3 regions of the Glutamicibacter sp. Je.9.36 genome follow, and region 1 is predicted to be linked to each of the others. Evidence: predicted binding sites of a transcription regulator. Region 1 holds the regulator's gene; each other region holds the start of a gene.
What was found. The regulator LexA, encoded in region 1, represses DNA repair genes until DNA is damaged. The targets are predictions, from matches to a motif close to TCGAACANNTGTTCGA.
Positions count from the first base shown of each region.

Region 2: a site for LexA is predicted at 3,923-3,938, ahead of ruvA (Holliday junction branch migration protein RuvA). Genes of this name have one in related genera too.
Region 3: a site for LexA is predicted at 2,493-2,508, ahead of AAZQ98_RS03270 (DUF222 domain-containing protein). Genes of this name have one in related genera too.

Region 1 covers NZ_JBCPSN010000003.1:42,392-49,302, reverse strand. Annotated here, with positions in the region: gene AAZQ98_RS08535 (ATP-dependent DNA helicase) at 1-509, shown strand, start outside; gene AAZQ98_RS08530 (glycoside hydrolase family 76 protein) at 615-1,694, shown strand; gene lexA (transcriptional repressor LexA) at 1,751-2,470, opposite strand; gene AAZQ98_RS08520 (LysM peptidoglycan-binding domain-containing protein) at 2,729-3,082, shown strand; gene AAZQ98_RS08515 (histidinol-phosphate transaminase) at 3,164-4,270, shown strand; gene hisB (imidazoleglycerol-phosphate dehydratase HisB) at 4,293-4,913, shown strand; gene hisH (imidazole glycerol phosphate synthase subunit HisH) at 4,914-5,549, shown strand; gene AAZQ98_RS08500 (hypothetical protein) at 5,552-5,701, shown strand; gene priA (bifunctional 1-(5-phosphoribosyl)-5-((5-phosphoribosylamino)methylideneamino)imidazole-4-carboxamide isomerase/phosphoribosylanthranilate isomerase PriA) at 5,729-6,466, shown strand; gene AAZQ98_RS08490 (SseB family protein) at 6,687-6,911, shown strand, end outside.
Region 2 covers NZ_JBCPSN010000002.1:371,628-378,538, reverse strand. Annotated here, with positions in the region: gene AAZQ98_RS06110 (CapA family protein) at 1-189, shown strand, start outside; gene AAZQ98_RS06105 (DUF6226 family protein) at 191-826, opposite strand; gene AAZQ98_RS06100 (aldo/keto reductase) at 870-1,703, opposite strand; gene pdxT (pyridoxal 5'-phosphate synthase glutaminase subunit PdxT) at 1,863-2,474, shown strand; gene AAZQ98_RS06090 (YebC/PmpR family DNA-binding transcriptional regulator) at 2,478-3,236, shown strand; gene ruvC (crossover junction endodeoxyribonuclease RuvC) at 3,240-3,839, shown strand; gene ruvA (Holliday junction branch migration protein RuvA) at 3,948-4,565, shown strand; gene ruvB (Holliday junction branch migration DNA helicase RuvB) at 4,592-5,641, shown strand; gene yajC (preprotein translocase subunit YajC) at 5,829-6,239, shown strand; gene secD (protein translocase subunit SecD) at 6,300-6,911, shown strand, end outside.
Region 3 covers NZ_JBCPSN010000001.1:696,251-703,161, forward strand. Annotated here, with positions in the region: gene catA (catechol 1,2-dioxygenase) at 52-909, shown strand; gene AAZQ98_RS03255 (hypothetical protein) at 1,026-1,178, shown strand; gene AAZQ98_RS03260 (DUF1801 domain-containing protein) at 1,332-1,673, opposite strand; gene AAZQ98_RS03265 (hypothetical protein) at 1,927-2,427, shown strand; gene AAZQ98_RS03270 (DUF222 domain-containing protein) at 2,572-4,131, shown strand; gene AAZQ98_RS03275 (LuxR C-terminal-related transcriptional regulator) at 4,390-6,911, opposite strand, start outside.

The sequences.
Region 1 (6,911 bases):
TGTTCACTTCCAAGCGTTCCGCCGAGGAAGCGGCAAGCATCTTGCGCGAGCGCTTGGACGTGGAAATCTTGTGCCAGGGTGAAGCCAGCATGAAGTCGCTGGTCGAACAGTTCAGCAGCGAACGCGACACCTGCCTGTTTGGAACCATGACCTTGTGGCAGGGCGTGGACGTGCCAGGCGATTCTTGCAGGCTGGTCATCATCGACAAGATTCCTTTCCCGCGCCCGGATGATCCTATCTCCAAGGCCCGTTCCGAGGACGTGGCCAAGCATGGCGGCAATGGCTTCATGCAGGTTGCCGCCACCCATGCGGCGATTCGCCTGGCCCAGGGCGCTGGGCGCTTGATTCGTTCGGTCGGGGATAAGGGCGTTGTGGCGATCCTTGATTCGCGCATGGCCACGGCGCGGTATGGCAGCTTCTTGAAAGCTACCCTGCCGCCGATGTGGCCGACTGTCGATAAGAAGGTCATCACTGGTGTTCTCAAGCGTTTGAACCCGGGCGGGAAATAGCCGCAGCCAGAATGTGAACTTGAGCTGTCCTTCGGGACAGCTCAAGTTCTTTAACCGGTACCAGCATGATGCTTCCAGATGCACTAAGGTCTGTGACAAGAACTGATGAAGCTCGAATCGGAAGGCACCATGGAGTCCATGCAGGAATTGGCGCACCAAGCCGCGATCGACACCCACCAGCGGTTCGGGCATCGCCTCATGGGGTTGCCCGGAACGTGGATTGGGCAGAGCTACAGCAAAGCGCATCGGTTGCGCGACGGAAGCATGCTCAGCAATCTCAATGGTTTCGCGCACCCGCTTGCGGAGTGGAACTATTGGTGGCAGGCGCACTATCTGGATGCCATCATCGATGAGGGCCGCTCGTACTGGGACGAAGGCAACGAACACCGGGCGCGCGAAGCGCTTGCCCGGGCCAACGGCTTATTGCGCGGCATTCGAATTCGAAACTTCGGGATCTTGCCCAACTACTTCTTCGACGACATGGCTTGGCTTGCCCTGGCCTGCGGCCGCCTGTCAGAGTTCACCCAGCTGGCGATGGGACACAGGAGCCGTCCTGCCGAGGCGGCAGTTAGGACGCTGGGACGGCAGCTCCATGCCGGCATGGATGGGGTGCTGGACGGCGGCCTGTACTGGTCCAGAAAGCGGGATTTCAAGAACACGCCAGCCAATGCGCCGGCGGCACTGTTCTTTGCCCGTACCGGGGAGAAAGAGACCGCGCGAGAGCTTCTCCAGTGGCTGGAAAAGAATCTGTTCAGCGTGGAGCGAGGACTGTATCTGGACGGACTGCGGTTGACCACGCAGGGGCACACCGTGGAACCAGCGGTCTACACCTATAACCAGGGCCTGGTTCTCGGGGCATTGCTTGAGCTTGGCGAGCCTGCTGATCTGGCTCACGCTCAAGTACTGATCGATGCCACCACGAAATCGCTGTCAACTGCTGCCGGGGTCCTCTCGTTCAACAGCGGGGGAGACGGCAACCTGTTCGCGGGGATACTCTGCCGATATCTTGCCCTCGCCGGTAATGATGTCCGCTTGGAAGCCCGGAGCCGGGAGCAGGCCAGAAGGCTGGTCATGGCAACGGCGCGCCATCTGGCTGACCAGGAACCACGCCGGCTTTCGGCGGCAATCCAACGCTGGATGATCTTCTCGGCGGCCGCTCAATTCGAGTTGAACGCCGGCCAATAGCGGGTTAAACGAGAATTGCGCTGGTGCCGAGCACCAGCGCAATGACCGTACGTATTCTAGAGAGAGCGCATCACCGAGACGACGCGTCCCATGATCGTTGCGGCATCACCCAAAATTGGTTCGTAGCGCGAGTTCTGCGGAAGCAGCCAGGTATGCCCGTCACGCTGCCGGAAAGTCTTTACCGTGGCTTCCTCATCGAGCAGGGCAGCTACGATGTCGCCGTTGTCCGCCGTCTGCTGGCGGCGGACAACTACCCAGTCGCCATCGCAAATCGCAGCGTCAACCATTGAATCGCCGGAAACCTTGAGCATGAACAGTTCGCCGTGGCCTACGAGCTGACGAGGCAACGAGAAAACATCCTCGACGGACTGTTCGGCAAGGATCGGACCGCCGGCAGCGATACGGCCAACCAGGGGAACCATGGTGGTGTCAGCGGAAGTGCTCAATTCAATGATCTTGGCGTCTTCGCTGGCATCTGGCTCGACCGGCTTCGAAACTTCGGCCTTCTCGGCGTCTTCGGCCAGCTGCAGAGGCAGCAGGATTTCCATTGCGCGCGGACGGCGTGGATCTCGACGGATATAGCCGAGCTTTTCCAGCTGGCTCAGCTGGTGGGTGACGCTCGAAAGGCTCTTGAGCCCCACTGCGTCACCAATCTCACGCATCGATGGTGGATAACCGTTCTTGCCGATTGACCGCTGGATCGTCTCCAGGATCTTCTTTTGGCGAATCGTCAGCGAACGTGCATTCGATCGGGGAGTGCGTTGTGAAGCTGACATGAGATTTTGCCTTCCCTAGCAATCATTCGAAAGTTCGTAAGTCCAAACTGTCGGCGCTAGATGGTGAGATGTTTTCATTGCTCGTCTACTTCGAAATCTTAGTAGATAAGCGAGCTTCTTTCAAAGATTTGTTCGAAAACTTCTGGACAAGTTCCGCAAACCTCTGTTAGAACAGATATACGAGGTTCGAACAAGTTTTCGAATCTATGCTTTCGAATACAAATTCGCATCACTTGAATTTCTTGAGGAGACAAAGTCATGGCAACCGTCGCACTTGACTCAAATCAGACCCAGGCACCACTGAAGATCCGCATCAACCGTCGCGGATGGGCCGTGCTTGTGGGTATGCCCATTTTCGCACTCACCATCGCCGCAGCTTTCTTCATCTCCATGTTTGCCTCTGACGCGCATGCCGCAGCCGATACTCCTGTTGGAGTCGGAACCGTTGATGTCACCGTTATTCCAGGGGATACGCTGTGGAGCCTGGCCCGGGATTACGCCACCGGTTACGACGTGACCTCGGCAGTGGGCCACATCGCCGAACTCAATGCCCTGACCGGCAGCGAAATCCAGGTCGGCGAAACCCTCTCGATTCCGGTCCTTGCCGGCTAGCTTCCCCAGCCTGCTTCGAGTTTGTTACCTGTGGCCGTAGCGGATTCACCGGCAGGCGCGCTGCACACGTAGACTTGATGCGTGAATGACCGCAGTGAACTTTTGAGTCAGCTGCCCTTGCGTGAGAATCTCCGCGGGCTATCCCCTTATGGCGCACCACAAATTGACGTGCCCATCCAGCTGAACGTCAACGAGAACACCCATCCGTTGCCACCGACAGTCGTCGATGCCATTGCCCAAGAGGTGGCCAAGGCGGCGGCAACGTTGAACAGGTATCCGGACCGCGAGTTCACCGAGCTTCGCGAACTCCTAGCCGATTACCTCGGCCACTCGCTCACCAAGGACAATATCTGGGCCGCTAACGGTTCCAATGAAATCCTGCAGCAAATCCTGCAAGCCTTTGGCGGCCCCGGCCGTGCCGTGATGAGCTTCGGCCCTACCTACTCCATGTACCCGCTGCTTGCCAGTGGTACTGACACGAAATATATCGCCGGTGAACGCGCCGCAGATTTCACCTTGTCCGCCGATTCCGCAGCCGCACAGGTTCGCGAGCACAAGCCGAACATCGTTTTCCTTTGCTCTCCGAATAACCCCACCGGCACGGCCCTTGGCCTTGACGTCATCACCGCGGTATATGAAGCCATGAGCGAGCATAACGGCATGGTGATCGTGGATGAGGCGTACGCCGAGTTCTCCTTGGCCAGCACCACCTCGGCGCTGAGCCTGCTCGAAGGCCGCCAGCGGCTGATCGTCTCGCGCACCATGTCCAAGGCTTTCGGTCTGGCCGGTGCGCGCGTAGGCTACCTGGCCGCTGCGCCAGAAGTCACCGATGCCATCCGCTTGGTGCGACTGCCGTACCACCTGTCGGCAGTGACCCAGGCAACCGCCATCGCGGCCTTGAAGAACATCGAGTTGCTGTTGGCCCAGGTCGAGGACATCAAGTCCCAGCGGGACCGCATCGTCGCGCGCCTGAAGGAACTTGGCCTCAAGCCATCGGTCTCCGACTCCAACTTCGTCTTCTTCGGTGGCGTCGAAGACCCCCACAAGATTTGGGAAGGCCTGTTGGAAGCCGGCATCATCATCCGCGACAATGGAATCCCGGGAACCTTGCGTGTTACGGCAGGAACCGAATCGGAAACCACAGCCTTCTTGGAACGACTTGCCGAACTGCTCGGCTCGCAGAAGTAATCAAAGACAAGCGAAGGAAGACATGTCTGCCGAATTGATTGGCGCACGTCGCGCCCGCATGGAACGCGTGACCAGCGAATCGTCCGTATTCGTTGAACTGGACCTCGATGGCACCGGTGTCTCTGAGATCAGCACCTCGGTGCCGTTCTACGACCACATGCTGACTGCGCTATCCAAGCATTCGCTCATCGATCTCACCGTGCGTGCCACCGGCGATACCCACATCGACGTTCACCACACCGTCGAGGACACCGCGATCACCATTGGCGAAGTACTGCGCGTGGCACTGGGCAACAAGGCCGGCATCCGCCGCTTCGGCACCTCCTACGCTCCACTGGACGAAGCCCTGTCCCGTTCGGTAGTCGATGTGTCTGGCCGGCCATACCTCGTGCACTCGGGCGAGCCTGCGGGCCAGGAATACCACCTGATCGGTGGTCACTTCACCGGTTCGATGACCCGTCACGTCTTCGAAGCCATCACTTTCCACGCACAGATCTGCGCTCACATCGAGGTGCTCTCGGGTCGCGACCCGCACCATATCGTTGAAGCGCAGTTCAAGTCCTTCGCGCGCGCCTTGCGCGAAGCGGTAGAGCGCGATGAGCGCATGGGCGACAAGATCCCATCCACGAAGGGTGCACTGTAAGTGGAAAAGAAAACAGTAGTTGTCCTGGATTATGGTTCCGGCAACGTCCGCTCCGCTGTGCGCGCTTTGGAAGCCGCCGGCGCTGAAGTGGAACTGACCGCAGATCCGAAGAAGATCGTGGCCGCCGACGGCCTGGTAGTCCCCGGTGTTGGCGCCTACGCCTCGGTCATGGAGCAGCTGGCCAAAACCGGTTCCCTGCGCTGGATCGGTCGCCGCATCGCCGGTGGCCTGCCGGTTTTGGGTATCTGCGTGGGACACCAGGTCTTCTTTGAAGAAGGCGTGGAACACGGTGTGAAAACCGAAGGCATTGGCGAATGGCCGGGCAAGGTTGAACGCCTGCAGTCGGATGTCATCCCGCACATGGGCTGGAACACGGTACGCCCGCCGGAAGGATCCAAGCTGTTCGCCGGCATCGAGGGTGAACGTTTCTACTTCGTGCACTCCTACGCTGTTCAGAAGTGGGAATTCGACGTAACCCAGCCAGCGATGACTCCGCCACAGGTGACCTGGTCGACGCACGGAACGCCCTTCGTGGCCGCCGTCGAGAACGGCCCGCTATCGGCAGTGCAGTTCCACCCGGAGAAGTCCGGGGACGCTGGCGCGCAGCTGCTTCGCAACTGGTTGGGGACGCTCTAGGCATGTGGACCCTCATTTTGGGCGTTGTCGGGGCCTTCCTGATTGGCGGAGCCATTTCGCTGAAGAGCCAGAAGGCCCATATCTCATGGATCATCGCGCTGTGGGTACTTGCAGGCCTGAGCCTGATCGCAGCCTGGTCCTTGACCTACTAATCACATTACTTCTTCACTAAGGACATCATGAGCGAGCAACCAATCCTCGAACTTTTGCCTGCAGTAGATATCGCTGGCGGACAGGCAGTGCGCCTGGTCCAGGGCGAAGCCGGTTCCGAGACCGGATACGGCGACCCGCTGGAAGCTGCGCTCTCCTGGCAGAACGCCGGCGCTGAATGGCTGCACCTGGTCGACCTGGACGCAGCCTTTGACCGTGGCAGCAATGTTGAGATTGTCCAGCGCATTGCCAAGGAACTGGATATCAAGGTCGAGCTCTCCGGCGGTATCCGCGATGACGCTTCACTTGACCGGGCCCTGGAATTCGGCGCTACCCGCGTCAACCTCGGAACCGCCGCGCTGGAGAACCCGGAATGGACCAAGCAGGCCATTGCCCGCCACGGCGACAAGATCGCCGTGGGCATGGACGTGCGCGGAACCACCTTGTCCGGCCACGGCTGGACCAAGGACGGAGGCGACCTGTGGGATGTTCTGGCCCGCCTCGAAGATGCCGGATGCGCCCGATACGTCGTCACCGACGTGACCAAGGACGGCACCCTGCGCGGACCGAACGTTGAACTATTGCGCGAAATCGCTGCCAAGACCAGCAAGCCGATTGTCGCCTCGGGCGGCATCTCCTCGCTCGAAGATCTCCGGGTCTTGCGCGAGCTGGTTCCAGAAGGCATCGAAGGAGCCATCATGGGCAAGGCGCTGTACTCGGGCCAATTCACCTTGCAAGAAGCGCTCGATGTAGCAGGTCGCCGCTAGGCCCCATGCTGCAGCAGGGAAAGACGATTCAGAAGCTCGCGCTTTTGAATCGTCTTTTTTATTCGTGAAAGCGGATCCCTGTCTTTCCCTCCTCGGGCCCGCGACTGCGCGCAGGTGCTGGGAAAGAAATCTGAAATCATCGGATAGGGGTGTCCAAGCTCATGACTGCAGTTTTGAAACTTCCCTCCAACAACCCCGAAACCACCGATAGCATGGAGCTATGAGTACCGAGCAACCTGAATCTGCACCCAAACGCCACCTGCCGGGACATATTGTCGCTGCACTGGCGCAGGCAGGCTCTAGCACCGACTCTGCCGGTCAGGACTGGGAAGGCCGGGACCTGAGCGGTGAAGGCAACCCCCTGCATAATTTCGACAAGGACGACGGCAAGCCCGACGCCAACGTCGTTGCCGCACTGGCGGCCTTGCGCGATGGCAGCGCAGGG
Region 2 (6,911 bases), on a different contig from region 1:
TGGGATGTCAGCGAATTGCGGTGGGTTCCGCACCAGCTCTCAAATGAACCTGTGGCCTGGTGCCAAGTCTTCGATGCTGCTGGATGCATACGGGAAGATGAAGCAAAAGCCTCCTTGAAGCGCAGCGAGGCCACAGTGAATGCCTATGGCGCATTCGACGACGGACTTCGAGAGTGGACGCTGGACTGACCTAGCGCAATGGCCAAGGTGCCCACACGCGGCTTGAGGGAAGATTTGCGCGTGCTCTGGCTAGCCGTGCCGGCGATATGTCTTCGAGGCCGCGGGACTGCTCGCCGAATCCTGTCCCGTCAACGTCGAAACAGTGCACGAGGCGGTCCATGCCTCGATCCAGGAACTCGCCGAATCCTCCGGACGCGGCGGCACTCACCTGGATCTCGAGTTCCTCAAGGATTTCTGGGACAACTTCGTCGCATCCATCGCAGCCACACGGCGGAAATGACGCGCCGTACAACGCGCCGAGCTCCAGGTGCACCGCGGGAAACGTGGTGAAGACCATGCCCAGTGGCGCGCAGCGCGAATCCATCGGAAACACGCGAACAGAGCGCACCACATGGCCCGGTTGAATCCGCATTTGCCTGGCCAGCCCGGGATCTTCGAAGCAACGCACCTCGAACTGCTCGCGCAGGCAATCCAGCAACGCCTGGGCTACCTGCGGCACCGGGGCAAAGCGTTGCACATGGGAGGTCAGCGAATAGCTCTCCGCTGGAGGCTGCTCATCCCAGCGCTGGCCATAGGGGATCAGCGCACCGTGCTCGTCGAAGTAATCCGCCACTTCGATATCCGGGCGCTGGTAGCCGTGAAGCATGTTTGGGTTCTCCGTTTCTGCAGCATGCAGGTATTGCGGGAATTCAGTGCCCGAACTCATCCGAATCGGTGAAGGGGCCAGCACCAGTATCCATGGCATTGATGGCGGCCATTTCCGCCTGGGTGAGCTGGAAATCGAAAATGTCCAGGTTCTCGCTCTGCCGCCGCTGGTCTGCCGATTTCGGTGCCGCTGCCCGCCCGGACTGGACATGCCAGCGCAAGGTCACCTGCGCGCTGCTCTTCCCATGCGCTTGGGCGATCCGGACCAGGGCAGGATGTGAAAGGAATCCAGATTTCTTGCGTCCCAGCGGGGAATAGGCTTCGGTCCGAACGCCATGCTCGGTGTTGAAACCTTGCCATTCGACGCTTTGCCGTTCAGGATCAACCTGGATCTGGTTCAGCGCCGGCACGAGCCCCGAATCCAGGACGTTCTGCAGCTGGCAGGGCTTGAAGTTCGAGACTCCCGCAGCCCGGATCTTGCCCTCGTCTACTAGTTTGCCCAGCTCAGTGAACGCTTCGACATAGGTGTTCTGCTGGGGGTTGGGCCAGTGGATCAAGAACAGATCCACATACTCAAGACCCAAGCGGTCCAGGGAGTTCTCCAACGCCTGGCGCACGCCTTGGGCCGAATGCCATTGCTTGTTGAACTTGGTGGTTACGAAAATTTCATCGCGATGAAGCCGGCTCTGTGCCAGGGCCTTGCCCACGGCGTCCTCATTCTCGTAGTTCTCCGCTGTATCAATGCGGCGGTAGCCCACGTCGAGGGCGGACAGCACCGCTGCAGCCGCCTCGTGTCCACGCATGGGCCACGTGCCCAAACCGATCGAGGGCATGCTCACGCCGCCGGCAAGTTCGAGGGAAGAAATATCAGCAATCATGTTCTTGAACCTACCAAGTTCCGCCCCTTGCCGGGAGGCGGCGTCGAAGAATCCGCGACACACCGGGAAACAAAACAGGCGCACGGCGCCTTCGGGTTTAACGTTATTTCGGCGCATTTTTCGTGCTGCCAACCACTGAACACCATGAAGGTTAGAACCATGCCGAAAATAGGCGTCCTCGCTCTGCAAGGGGATTTCCGCGAACATCTGGCCTCTTTGGAACGGCTCGGGCAGCGCACGCACATGGTGCGCACCGTCGTCGATTTGGAGCAGGTTGACGCGCTGGTGATTCCCGGCGGCGAGTCCTCGGTGATTGATCGGCTGTCCCGCAACTACGGGCTAGCTGGTCCCATCAAGGAGCGCATCGCAGCAGGCATGCCAGCCTACGGCTCCTGCGCCGGAATGATCATGCTGGCCGATCGCATCGAGAACCCTGCAATCTCGCGAGATGGCGCGGTACAGCAAAGCTTCGGCGGCATCGACATGACGGTCAAGCGCAACGCGTTCGGGCGCCAGATCGACTCATTCGAGCACCAGCTGGACTTCAACGGGCAAAATCTCGAGGCGGTGTTCATCCGCGCACCGGAAGCCGTGCAAATTGGCCCGGACGTCCAAGTGATCAGCACCGTTCAAGCGGGGACGGATCACGAACAGGGTAGAATTGTTGCAGTACGCCAGGGAAAATTGTTGGCAACCAGCTTTCACCCGGAAGTCACCGGCAGCACCGCTATCCACCAATTTTTCATCAATCTCACGCGAGGAGACGCTTAAAGCATGTCAGGCCACTCCAAATGGGCAACTACCAAGCACAAGAAGGCCGCGATCGACGCCAAGCGCGCCAAGGCCTTCGCAAAATTCATCAAGGGCATTGAAGTTGCCGCCCGTGCCGGCGGCGCCGACATGGCCGGCAACCCGGCACTGGAACTTGCAGTCAGCAAGGCCAAGAAGAACTCCGTGCCGATCAACAACATCGACCGCGCCGTCAAGCGCGGCGCTGGCCTGACCGGCGAGGTCGTCGACTACACCGAGATCATCTATGAAGCACGCGGCCCGCAGGGCTCGGCCCTGCTGATCGAGTGCCTGACCGACAACAAGAACCGTGCGGCCTCCGAAGTCCGCGTGGGCATCACCCGCAACGGCGGCACCATCGCCGACCCGGGTTCGGTCGCCTACCTGTTCAACCGCCAGGGCGTTGTCCGCCTGCCCAAGGGCGAGCTGACCGAAGACGACCTGCTGATGGTCGTGCTGGACGCCGGTGCCGACGAGATCATGGACGAGGACGAGAACTTCGCCATCGTCTGCGACCCTTCGGACCTGCGCGCTGTGGCCGCTGCGCTGGATGAAGCGGACATCGCCTACGAGTCCGACGAAATGGAATTCATTCCATCGATGAAGGTCGACCTGGACGTTGAAGGAGCTCGCAAGTTCCTCAAGCTCTACGACGCGCTGGAAGAACTGGATGATGTCCAGGGCATCTACACCAACGCTGATCTGTCCGACGAGGTTCGCGCCGCGCTGGACGAAGAGCAGTAAGGCTTGGCCTTACGTGTTGTTGGCGTCGATCCCGGCCTGACCCGTTGCGGTCTTGCCGTGGTCGACGTCGCTGCAAACAGGCAAGTTTCGCTGGTGGACGTCACCGTCGCCGGCACCCCTCCGGGCACTCCGCTCGATGCCCGGCTCTTGAAGATCGCCAACGCCATCGACGAATGGCTGGATCTGCATCAGCCCGATGTGCTCGCCTTGGAACGCGTGTTCGCTTCGGCGAACGTCTCCACGGTCATCGGCACCGCGCAGGTCACCGGTGTTGTCATCACCGCGGCAGCGCGACGCGGAATACCCGTGGCCCTGCACACGCCGACCGAGGTCAAGGCGGCGGTTACCGGTTCGGGACAGGCCACCAAGGCGGCGATCGGCAAGATGGTTGCCAAGATCTGCCGGCTCGATGAACCGCCTAAGCCTGCCGACGCCGCTGATGCGGTGGCTTTGGCGATTACCCACGGTTGGCGCGGTGCGGCCACCGGCTCGAATGCCTCGGCCTCCGCGGCTAATGCCGGTGGTTCGTCGCAGCTGACCGGTGCGCAGCAGGCGTGGATTGCCGCCGAGGCGTCGGCCAAGCGCCGCGCAGTGCGCCGCTAGCCGGCCAGCACGGCAGCGGCCTCGACCCACCGGGGAACGCGGCGGATCGATATTCGTAGGTATCTTCGATAAACTGGGTTCGATCGAACATATATCCCAAGGAGTGGCATGATCAGCTCATTGACCGGCACCGTGCAGGCGGTAGCCCTGAACACCGCGGTAATTGACGTTAACGGCTTCGGGATGCTGGTCAATGCCACCCCCGGGACGCTGTCCACCCTGCAGGCAGGACGCGAGGCTACGGTATTCACCTCCATGGTGGTCCGCGAGGATTCGATGACCCTCTTCGGCTTCGCCACCGCTGAGGAACGCGATGTCTTCGAGGTCCTGGTTTCCGTATCGGGCATCGGGCCGCGCACCGGCTTGGCCATCTTGGCGGTGCACTCTCCGGAGGAAGTCCGCATCGCGGCGAACACCAAGGACACCGCCGCTTTCACCAAGGTATCGGGCATTGGCCCCAAGGGCGCGAGCCGCATCGTGCTGGAACTGAACGGCAAGCTGATCCCGACTGGCGCGCCAGTGGCCCCGGTTTCCGGCGGCGGCAACGCGAGCGTCTGGGAACCGCAGGTGATCGAGGCGCTGACCGGCCTGGGCTGGAGCGAAAAGGATGCAACCAGCACCCTGAAATCGCTGTCCAAGGCTGATCCAGATGTCGTTGCCACCGGCAACGTCGCAGAAATCTTGCGTGCTGCACTGCGCAGCATGTCCAGCGGAACCCGCGCCTAAGCGGTCTGCGAGAGGATCAACTGATCATGAATGACTCCACCGGGCTCACGAATGCCGGCAGCGAACCCGAGGAACGGGTAATCGAAGCGGCCCTGCGCCCGCGGAACCTCGACGACTTCGTGGGCCAGTCCCGAGTGCGCCAGCAGCTCTCGCTGGTGCTTGAAGCAGCGAAAATCCGCGAGCGCACCGCGGACCACGTTCTGCTCTCTGGCCCACCGGGCCTGGGCAAGACCACCTTGTCGATGATTATCGCCGCCGAGATGAACGCGCCATTGCGCATTTCCTCCGGCCCAGCGATCCAGCACGCCGGTGACTTGGCCGCGATCCTCTCCTCGCTGACCGAAGGCGAGGTGCTGTTCCTCGATGAAATCCACCGCATGTCCCGGCCGGCCGAGGAAATGCTCTACATGGCCATGGAAGACTTCCGCGTAGATATCATCGTCGGAAAGGGCGCCGGCGCCACGGCCATTCCACTGGAGCTCCCGCCCTTCACCCTCGTTGGCGCAACCACGCGCGCCGGACTGTTGCCCGGCCCGTTGCGTGACCGCTTCGGCTTCACTGGCCATCTGGAGTTCTACGCGGTCAAGGAGCTTGAACTGGTTTTGCGCCGTTCGGCCATGATGCTTGATCTGAGCGTCACTTCGGCCGCGTTCACCGAGATCGCCGGACGCTCCCGCGGTACGCCCCGTATCGCCAACCGCCTGCTGCGCCGCGTGCGTGACTGGGCGCTGGTGCATAAGCTCGAAGAGATCGATGCCAAAGCGGCCGCCGCCGCCTTGGACATGTACGAGGTCGATGCACGTGGCCTTGATCGCCTGGACCGGGGTGTGCTCGAAGCCTTGTGCACCAAATTCGGCGGGGGACCGGTGGGGCTATCGACCCTGGCCATCGCCGTGGGTGAAGAAACCGAAACCGTCGAGACTGTCGCAGAGCCATACCTGGTGCGTGAAGGGCTGATGGGCCGGACCCCGCGCGGTCGTATTGCCATGCCCGGAGCCTGGGCGCATTTGGGCTTGGCGATGCCAAAGGATGCGATCTTCGCCAGTGCGCAAAGCTATGAAAACGATGAGGATTAGGCAAGCATTACTTCACTGCCCGCGTAAATGGTCTGCCGGTTCACCGTGACGCATTAGACTAAAGACGCCCGACCTATGCCCGTTTCGGGGCGAGGTGGGGCGTCTTTGCTGTATTACGCCAGAAATAGCCGCAACAGCATCCCAGAACTTCAGATCAAATCGCAACAATTCGTTAGCAGGTAAATACGTGAATCCCCTCGTAATCGCTCAGGCCGCTGGTGGCGGCTTCAACCCTTCGCTGATCCTGATGGTCGCGCTGTTCGCAGTGCTGATCTTCATGATGTTCCGTGGCCGCAAGAAGCAGGCCGCCCAGCAGGAGAAGCTGAAGAACAACACCGTGCCAGGCGCCAAGGTGATGACCAACTCGGGTATCTTCGGCACCGTCGTCGGCGTTGACGCAGAGGATCGCGTCCAGGTCGAGGTCGCACCGGGCGTAGTGCTGAACCTGCACCGCCAGGCCATTGCCACCTTCCTGGACAAGGATGCAGCAACCCCGGCCGTGGCCGACGGCGCAGCAGAATCCGCCAGCACCACCGAAACCCCGGAAGAGTCCCTGCGTCGCCTGAACGATGAGGGCAAGGACGAGCGCAACGCCTAAGTCCCGGGCAGCATAGCGGTGGCCTGAAGGCCAAGCCACTCAAACGAGAAAGCACATTAGATGTCATCAATCAGACCTGTTAAGCAGGCGCGCAAGGCGTTGCTGTGGTTGCTGATCGTCTTCATCATCGCAGCCGGCGTGTTGGTGGGTGGTGCAGCGAACGGTAAAACCGGATGGGGACCGAAGCTGGCCCTCGACCTCGAAGGCGGCACCGAGATGATCCTGGCCCCTCGGGTCCAGGGCGACGAAGCGATCAACCAAGAGCAGCTGGACCAAGCGGTGGAGATCATCCGCCAGCGTGTGGACGGCTCCGGTGTAACCGAATCGGAAATCACCACCCAGTCCGGTCGCAACGTTGTGGTCTCGATGCCGGGCACCCCGGACCAGACCACTCGCGATTTGATCCAGGCTTCGGCCAACATGGAGTTCCGCCCGGTGCTGATCACCGGCGGCTACGCAGCCACCCCTGAGGAAGATCGCACTCCCAAGGAAGACCTGCCCAAGCCTGAGGGCAAGCCAGAGAACCCATCGGACACCAACTGGATCACCGCAGAGCTCTTCCAGGAGTTTGAAGGCTACGACTGCGAAACCGAGCTCAAGGACCGCGGCGGGGACGCTGCGGACCCAGCCAAGCCAATGATCTCCTGCGATACGGACATGGGCGTCAAGTAC
Region 3 (6,911 bases), on a different contig from region 1:
GTCACAGTATGGATCCGCATCCACCACACCACATAATTTAGGGGAGTCACCATGACCACTGAAACTCCAGCAGACGCAACTGCAGCCAAGTCCGGCAACGCCGCCACCGACAGCTTCCGCAACTCCGGCAAGCTCGGCAGCATCGCGACCTCCACCGAGCGCGTGAACATGCTTGCTTCCAAGCTCGTCAAGGCCGCCAACGACATCATCCTCGAAGAGCGCGTGAGCTACGACGAGTTCAATGCCCTGAAGGCATGGTTGATCAAGGTTGGCGACGACGGCGAATGGCCATTGTTCCTGGACGTGTGGCTCGAGCACTCGGTGGAAGAGGTCGCCACCGACCACCGCGAAGGCAACAAGGGCTCGATCGAAGGCCCTTACTACGTGCCCGAAGCGCCTTCGCAGAACACCCCTGCCACCATCTCGATGCGCGAGGACGAGAAGGGCACCAACCTGCTCTTCCAGGGCCAGGTCCGCTCGACCGACGGCTCGGCGCTGAAGAACGCCAAGATCGAGCTGTGGCACGCAGACGAAGAGGGGTTCTACTCGCAGTTCGCCCCTGGCATCCCCGAGTGGAACCTGCGCGGCACCTTCATTGCTGACGAGGAAGGCAACTTCCAGATCAACACCATGCAGCCAGCCCCGTACCAGATCCCGACCGACGGTGCCTGCGGCCAGCTGATCGCCGCCGCCGGCTGGCACGCGTGGCGCCCAGCGCACCTGCACCTGAAGGTCTCCGCCGAGGGCCACGAGCTGCTCACCGCCCAGCTGTACTTCCCGGGCGATGCGCACAACGACGACGACATCGCCACCGCGGTGAAGCCGGAACTGATGCTCGACGTGCAGCCAGCAGCATCGGGCAACGGCAAGCAGGTCACCTACGACTTCGTGCTCGACCCTGTGAAGTAAGCCCCAGCGCGCCTCAACACGGCGGGGGTCCCGGCAGCATGGCCGGACCCCCGCCGTTGCCGCACCCGGAACCTCGACGAACGGGCGAACACCCGCCAATCCAATGGGAGTGCAGCATGAATGCTTCAACACTGAACGATCCAGTCGGGAAGTTCCAGCCCCAATCCATCGCGCACCGAGCTGCCGATGCCAGCGAACCCCAGAACCACTGGGCCTGGACCGGATGGATGCCAGAAGAGGAGCAAGGCATCTCGATGCTTGCCGCCTAGGCTTCTGTTCCCAGCGCTACCGACGCAAAGCCCAAGGTCCCGACAGCAATGGCGCTGCCGGGACCTTCGGCGCACTTGAGGATGGACTCCAGGCGATACGGCTGCCTGCAGCGGGCGCACTGTTCATCTTGCGGCCAGCTAGCTTGCTCGGGATCAGCCCGCGGCCTTCGTCACCAGTTCCCGGATCCTGTCTTCCGTTGCAGAATCCAGCGAGGTGATAGTCCATGCAACTGGATGCATGTGGGAGCCTTCCTCGTAGGCTGGATTCACGACTTCTCCAAAACCGAAAGCTACGAAGTCCTTGTCAGGCTTGATGTAGCAGACGTCTTTGCCATCCCGGACGTAAAACGGAAGTCCCCAGCGGACGATCGGCTCCAGCGATGGTGCGCTCTGCATGATTATGGCGTGAAGCCGTTCGGCAATCTCGCGATAGGGTGCTGGAGCTGTGCTGAGCTTGGCCAGAACTGCGGCGTCGCCTTTTTTGGTGAAGATCATCCCTAGTCTCCTTCTAACGGTTGGCGCTGCATTGCGGCGCCAGGTGATATCGTTCGCGCGATCGCTTTGGGCTCCCGATCGGCACATAATGCACCTTACCGACTACGGGCATCTGCTTCACGGATTCTTGCACTGGAATACAGGCAGCTGGCCTCAGGACAGCTTGATCGTGCAAGGACGTAGCACGGACGTCCAACTCATACGCTTATTGGTTATCTCACCGAGTTGACTAGCGCACTGTTAGGCTACTGACATGCGTAAACTTCTAGCTATCTCCGGGTTCGCCATGATCGTGGCTTACGCGGCTTACGGCTCACTGCTCATGAACAATTGGGCCGTGACCGCAGCAAGTAGGCTTCCCCTCGATGAAACCATTTCCGCGATGGCCTCAATGGACCAGAATTACGACACGCCTGGAGGGTGGGTCTTCGCAGTCATTGGAACCGCCCTCGCCATCTCCTGGCTCGTTCCGGTAGTTTCCGCCGGACGCAAGCTGCCCGCCTGGGCGGCTATCGGAGCTTGGAGCCTGATCATTGCCTTAGGCGCACCGGCTTATTTCTTCGCTTCTTTCGCCAATATGAACTCGGTGGGCGACACCTTTGCCGATTGGAACGCCGATGCCGCCGCGGATCTAGCCGCACCCCTGTACATGGCCAGCGTCCTCGCCTTTGCCATACTCGCAGCCATGGCAGCCCTCGGCATCCGAACTGCCTTCACCCGCCCGCCGCGCCCCCTGCATCCAACTAGCAACTAGCACGGCACCCATTACTGCCTCCCCTGGTCCAGCGATTTTCGCGCCAGAATCACGCTTAAGTGCATTCGTATAAACTTTCTAAAACTTATCCACAATTGGTTTCTAACCAGAAGATACTGTCGATAATCTGCGCGAACGTTAACTATGACTATTCCCGCATATCTAGACGATCACGACGATGAACATCGCCTCCCACTGCGCCCGCCGGGCACCCGCATGGAGTCGCACAGAGCGTCAGCGCTCGACGCCCATGGCGAGCACCAGTCGTTCTTCGGACCCATCAAGCAGGTTGCCGACGAACTATTCAATGCGGGCCCCGTGGATGGGCCCGGAGACGCATTGGAACGCCTGAAGAAACTCCAACGCCTGATGAGCAGCGCTGAAGCCGCTATCTGCGTTTTGCTGGCAGACGGAGTCGAGCAGGTCAGCGCGTCCTTCAATGACCTGATTGCCACCGAGCATGCCCACACCCCAGACGAAGAAGCCGAAGCCAGCAAGAGTGCCGAATACTATGGCATAGACCGTGGCAGCGAGCAGGTCATCAACTCCAATTTCGTAGCTGAGTCAGCTGTCGCATTGCGCGAATCCGTCCGTAAAGTCAGCAAACGGATGTTCCATGCCAAGGGCTTGCGCCACGCCTGCAAAGCCACCCTTGCCGCGCTCGCTGCAGGTGAGATTACCGTTAAGGCCGCCCACGACATCGTCAAATACTCGCAAGACCTTTCCCCGGAGCAGGTCGGCCGCATGGAGGAAAATTTGCTGCCTCTGGCAAGAACAGCCTGCGACGAGACTGTCTACCAGCGGGCCCGTCGCTTTCACGACCGGATGAATCCCAATTCGGCAGAGAACCGGCAGAAGAACGCATTCGCAGCCCGTAATCTCAAGGTGTGGAATGAGGAGAATGGCATGGCTACCTTGCAGCTGCATCACCGCGCTGATGTCATCCATTCGATTCGCAACTCGATAAAGCAGGCAGCCGCCCAGATCACTGATTCCAAGGATCTGCGCACGCAAACGCAGGTTGAAGCCGATGTGCTTGCGGACGTGTATCTGCATGGCTGGCCCGGAATGGAAGGCATGCCGCTGAAGCCACGGGTTGCCATCACGATCCCAGCCATTGAAATGCTCGTGAATCCCGCTCGCGCCCTCGCTGATTTGGAAGGTTACGGGCCGATCCCAATCGGCGTAGCGTTGGAAATCGCCGCGGATGCTCCGTCGTTCCAGCGCGTTCTGACCGACCCGTGGACGGGAGCCGCAATTGATGTGGAGCCCAAGAAATATCGACCTTCCCAGGGGTTGCGCGATTTGCTGCGTTACCGCGACCAGCATTGCGGTTTCCCCGGTTGCCGCCGCCTGCCCGATCGTTCGGAAATTGATCACATCGAAGCGTATGGACAGGGCGGCCACACTACCCGGCAGAACACCCATCTCTTGTGCAAGCAGCATCAGATGTACAAGCACGCGCTTGGCTGGAAGGTCTTCGCTTGCCCGGATGGCTCCAAGACGTGGGTATCTCCGCACGGGCTGCGGTCAATCACGGTTCCCGAGAGCGTGGACAACGTGGAGAAATTTGATCATGTCAACGATCGTTGTCCTCAACGTCCCCAGGAGGCTGCGGCCTGCGAGGTGCAATTGACCCCCGAAGTGCGGCGAGTACTGGGGCTCGGCCAAGATGAGGGCCTGCCCGGAACCGGAACCAGTTAGAGCCAGTACCTGATTTGGATTTCGAGTGACAAATTTTTTCAGTCACTAGCACCACCACACCACCCATACTTCGCAGGAGCAACGGCTTTGAGTCCGGTTGCATTGCTGGCCGCGGCCTGAATCAAGAATCCCGGCCGCGTTCGATTCAAGCGATTCGTGCTGAATGAAAAAAATCTACAGTCACAGGGCGCAGGTCAACTCGAACTCCGCATGGTTCTGCTGCCCTCGGGAATGAAAATTTTTTTCAGTCGGAAGGCACTATCCTTCAAGGTCGAAACGCGCCAGCGCAGCAAGCTCAGTACGGTTTGAGACCGACAGCTTCGTGTAGATCTTGGTCAGGTGGTACTGCACTGTCTTGGTTCCTATATACAGCTCTTCAGCGACACGTCGATTGCTTGCACCTTCGCAAACCAGCTTGGCCACGGCTTGTTCCTGCGCCGTCAGCGTCGACCAGTCAGCACTCTCCCTGCGCAGCATCCCGGTTCCGCTTGCCTGGAGCTCACGAGTGCAGCGGTCGATGTACACGGATGCATCGAAGTGCGTGAAAATCGCCAGCGCGCGGGTCAACGGCGCAACGCATTCGGCTCGCTTGCCGGCTCGGCGCAGGCATTGCCCGTAGTAGAAATCAATTTTTGCCCGGTGATAGACCGACCCGATGCCTTCCAAACGGCGGATGGCATCTTCAAAGGCCAAACGGGCTGCGTCGATATCACCGCGGGCTGCCAGCAAGGCGCCTTGCACGCTCAGGAATCGAGCGGCTCCGCTCTGGTGGCCTGAAGCGAGAGCACTCTCCAGCAACGGCTGTACGAATTTCTCTGCTTCATCCAGGCGTTCGCAACGGATTAGCGCCATGGCGTATGTATCCTGCCAGGTCCAGAAACCTGCTTGGTCGATGCCCTGCGTACGGTCCAGCCGAAGCAATGGTTCCAGCGTCCGCACAACCTCTTCATGGTTTGCCTGCGCCCGGGCAATCTCGGCCCGCGCCATCCGGTAAGGCATCTCCATAATGGCATAGCTGCCGGTGCGTGCCCACGACTTGCGTAGGTGCAGATCCGCCTGCTCCCAATTGCCGCGCAATGCGTGAATCTGCACCGCGGTCAGCTGGATCAGCGGACGCAGGATCTGGATTTCAGAACGCTCCTGCAGGGACTGCGCGGATCGAACCGTCTCCAGCGCTTGGTCCCAGTCGCCCATGAGGAATTCAGCGCGCGCCGACCAGGCTTTGGCCCACAGCGAGATGCGCAGGGAACCATCGCTGAAGTCCGTGGAGCTGGCTGCGGAGAGCTCGTGCCGGGCTAACTCCACGCGATCGGTCGCGAGGTAGACCCAGCCCAGTGACATTTCTGCGCGCTGGCGCTGTGCTCCTGCCGGAAGGGTGGCCAGCAGGTCCATCAAGACCTGCTCCCCCTCATCAGCCCGGCCCATCATTGCCAGTCCGAGCCCTTGGATGGCTGCGTTCTCAATGGCCAGCGGGCTGCCCACCTGGGCAAGGCGCAGCGATTGCTCAGCCCAGTCAATGATCTTCTGCCCCTTCAAACGGCACAGCGAATCGAGGACTTGGCGTTGGGCGATCGCGGCCATCACATCGTTGTCCTGATCCTGGACCGCGTTCTGCCAGGCGCTGGACAGCCAGCGCTGCGCGGTGTTGGCGCGGCCTTGCAGGATCGAGATGTATCCGGAAAGCACGTCCCGTTCCGGACTGCTTTCCAGGCTCGAAAGCTGATGCGCGAAGGTTTGCGCCCGCGGCAGCTCGCCGGCGGCGACAATCGCATCCACTGCGTTGAGCAGCAGGGAGTCGCGGCGCGTTGGTTCCGGGGACAAGTGCATGGCCCTGAAGTACGCGGTAGCGGCCGAAGACCACTCGCCCCGCTTGCCTTGGGACCGCGCGTAGTCTTGCAGTTCCATCGACAAGCTGCCATCGGGCAGGATGCTCGCATCGGCCCGATGGCCCAGCTTCGCCCCCTGGTCCTCGACGATATCCGCGGCGCAAGCATGCAACCGGATGCGGGTGCTCAGCGGGATCTGATGGTAGACAGCCATTTGGGTCAATGCGTTCTCGAACCCGAGCCGCACCTTCCCGCTATGGCCGTGGGTTTGCGCCAGCGAGGAGTCGAGAATCTGCTGGATCGGCAGCAGCGGATCATCCTCGCCCACCAGCTTGGCGATATTGTCGATCCTGGCCTGCGCGCCGAGCACCGCAGCCGCTTCCAGCAGCGCCCGCGCCCTCGGTTCCAACCCCTCCAATAGTTCGATGACGTGCAACGACAGGGCGCGAGGGGCAGGCGGCCAGCGGTCGAACTGCTCCCAGCTGTGCTCCGGATTCTCCTGGGCCAGCTCGATGACCACCTGCAGGTTGCCCTCGGTGTAGTCCACCAGCTGCTCGACGGCCATGGGCGGCAGGTCGATCCCCGTCCTGGCGCAGATGATCTCGCGCGCATGCGTTGGATCGGGCACTTGAAGCTGCAGGATCTTCAATTGGCTGTCGGCCAGGAATTCACGGGTTTCCGGTGAAAGCCTGGCCAGGTTCTGGTCGCGCATCACCAGCACGATGAGTACCGGTTCATTGCGCAAGCGGCGCCAGGCGTAGTGCAGCGCCTGGAAGCTGAGGTCATCGACCCATTGCGCATTTTCCAGCACCAGCACACGGGGTTGCGGCGCCTCCTTGCGCAGGTATTCCAGCAAGGCCTCGCCCAGCGCCCCGGCCGAGCCTGCGTGGCTGCGTTGCAGCAACGGGCCCAAGGCGGCTCCGGGCTGCGCGGTTTCCCAGCGCGAGGCGGTCA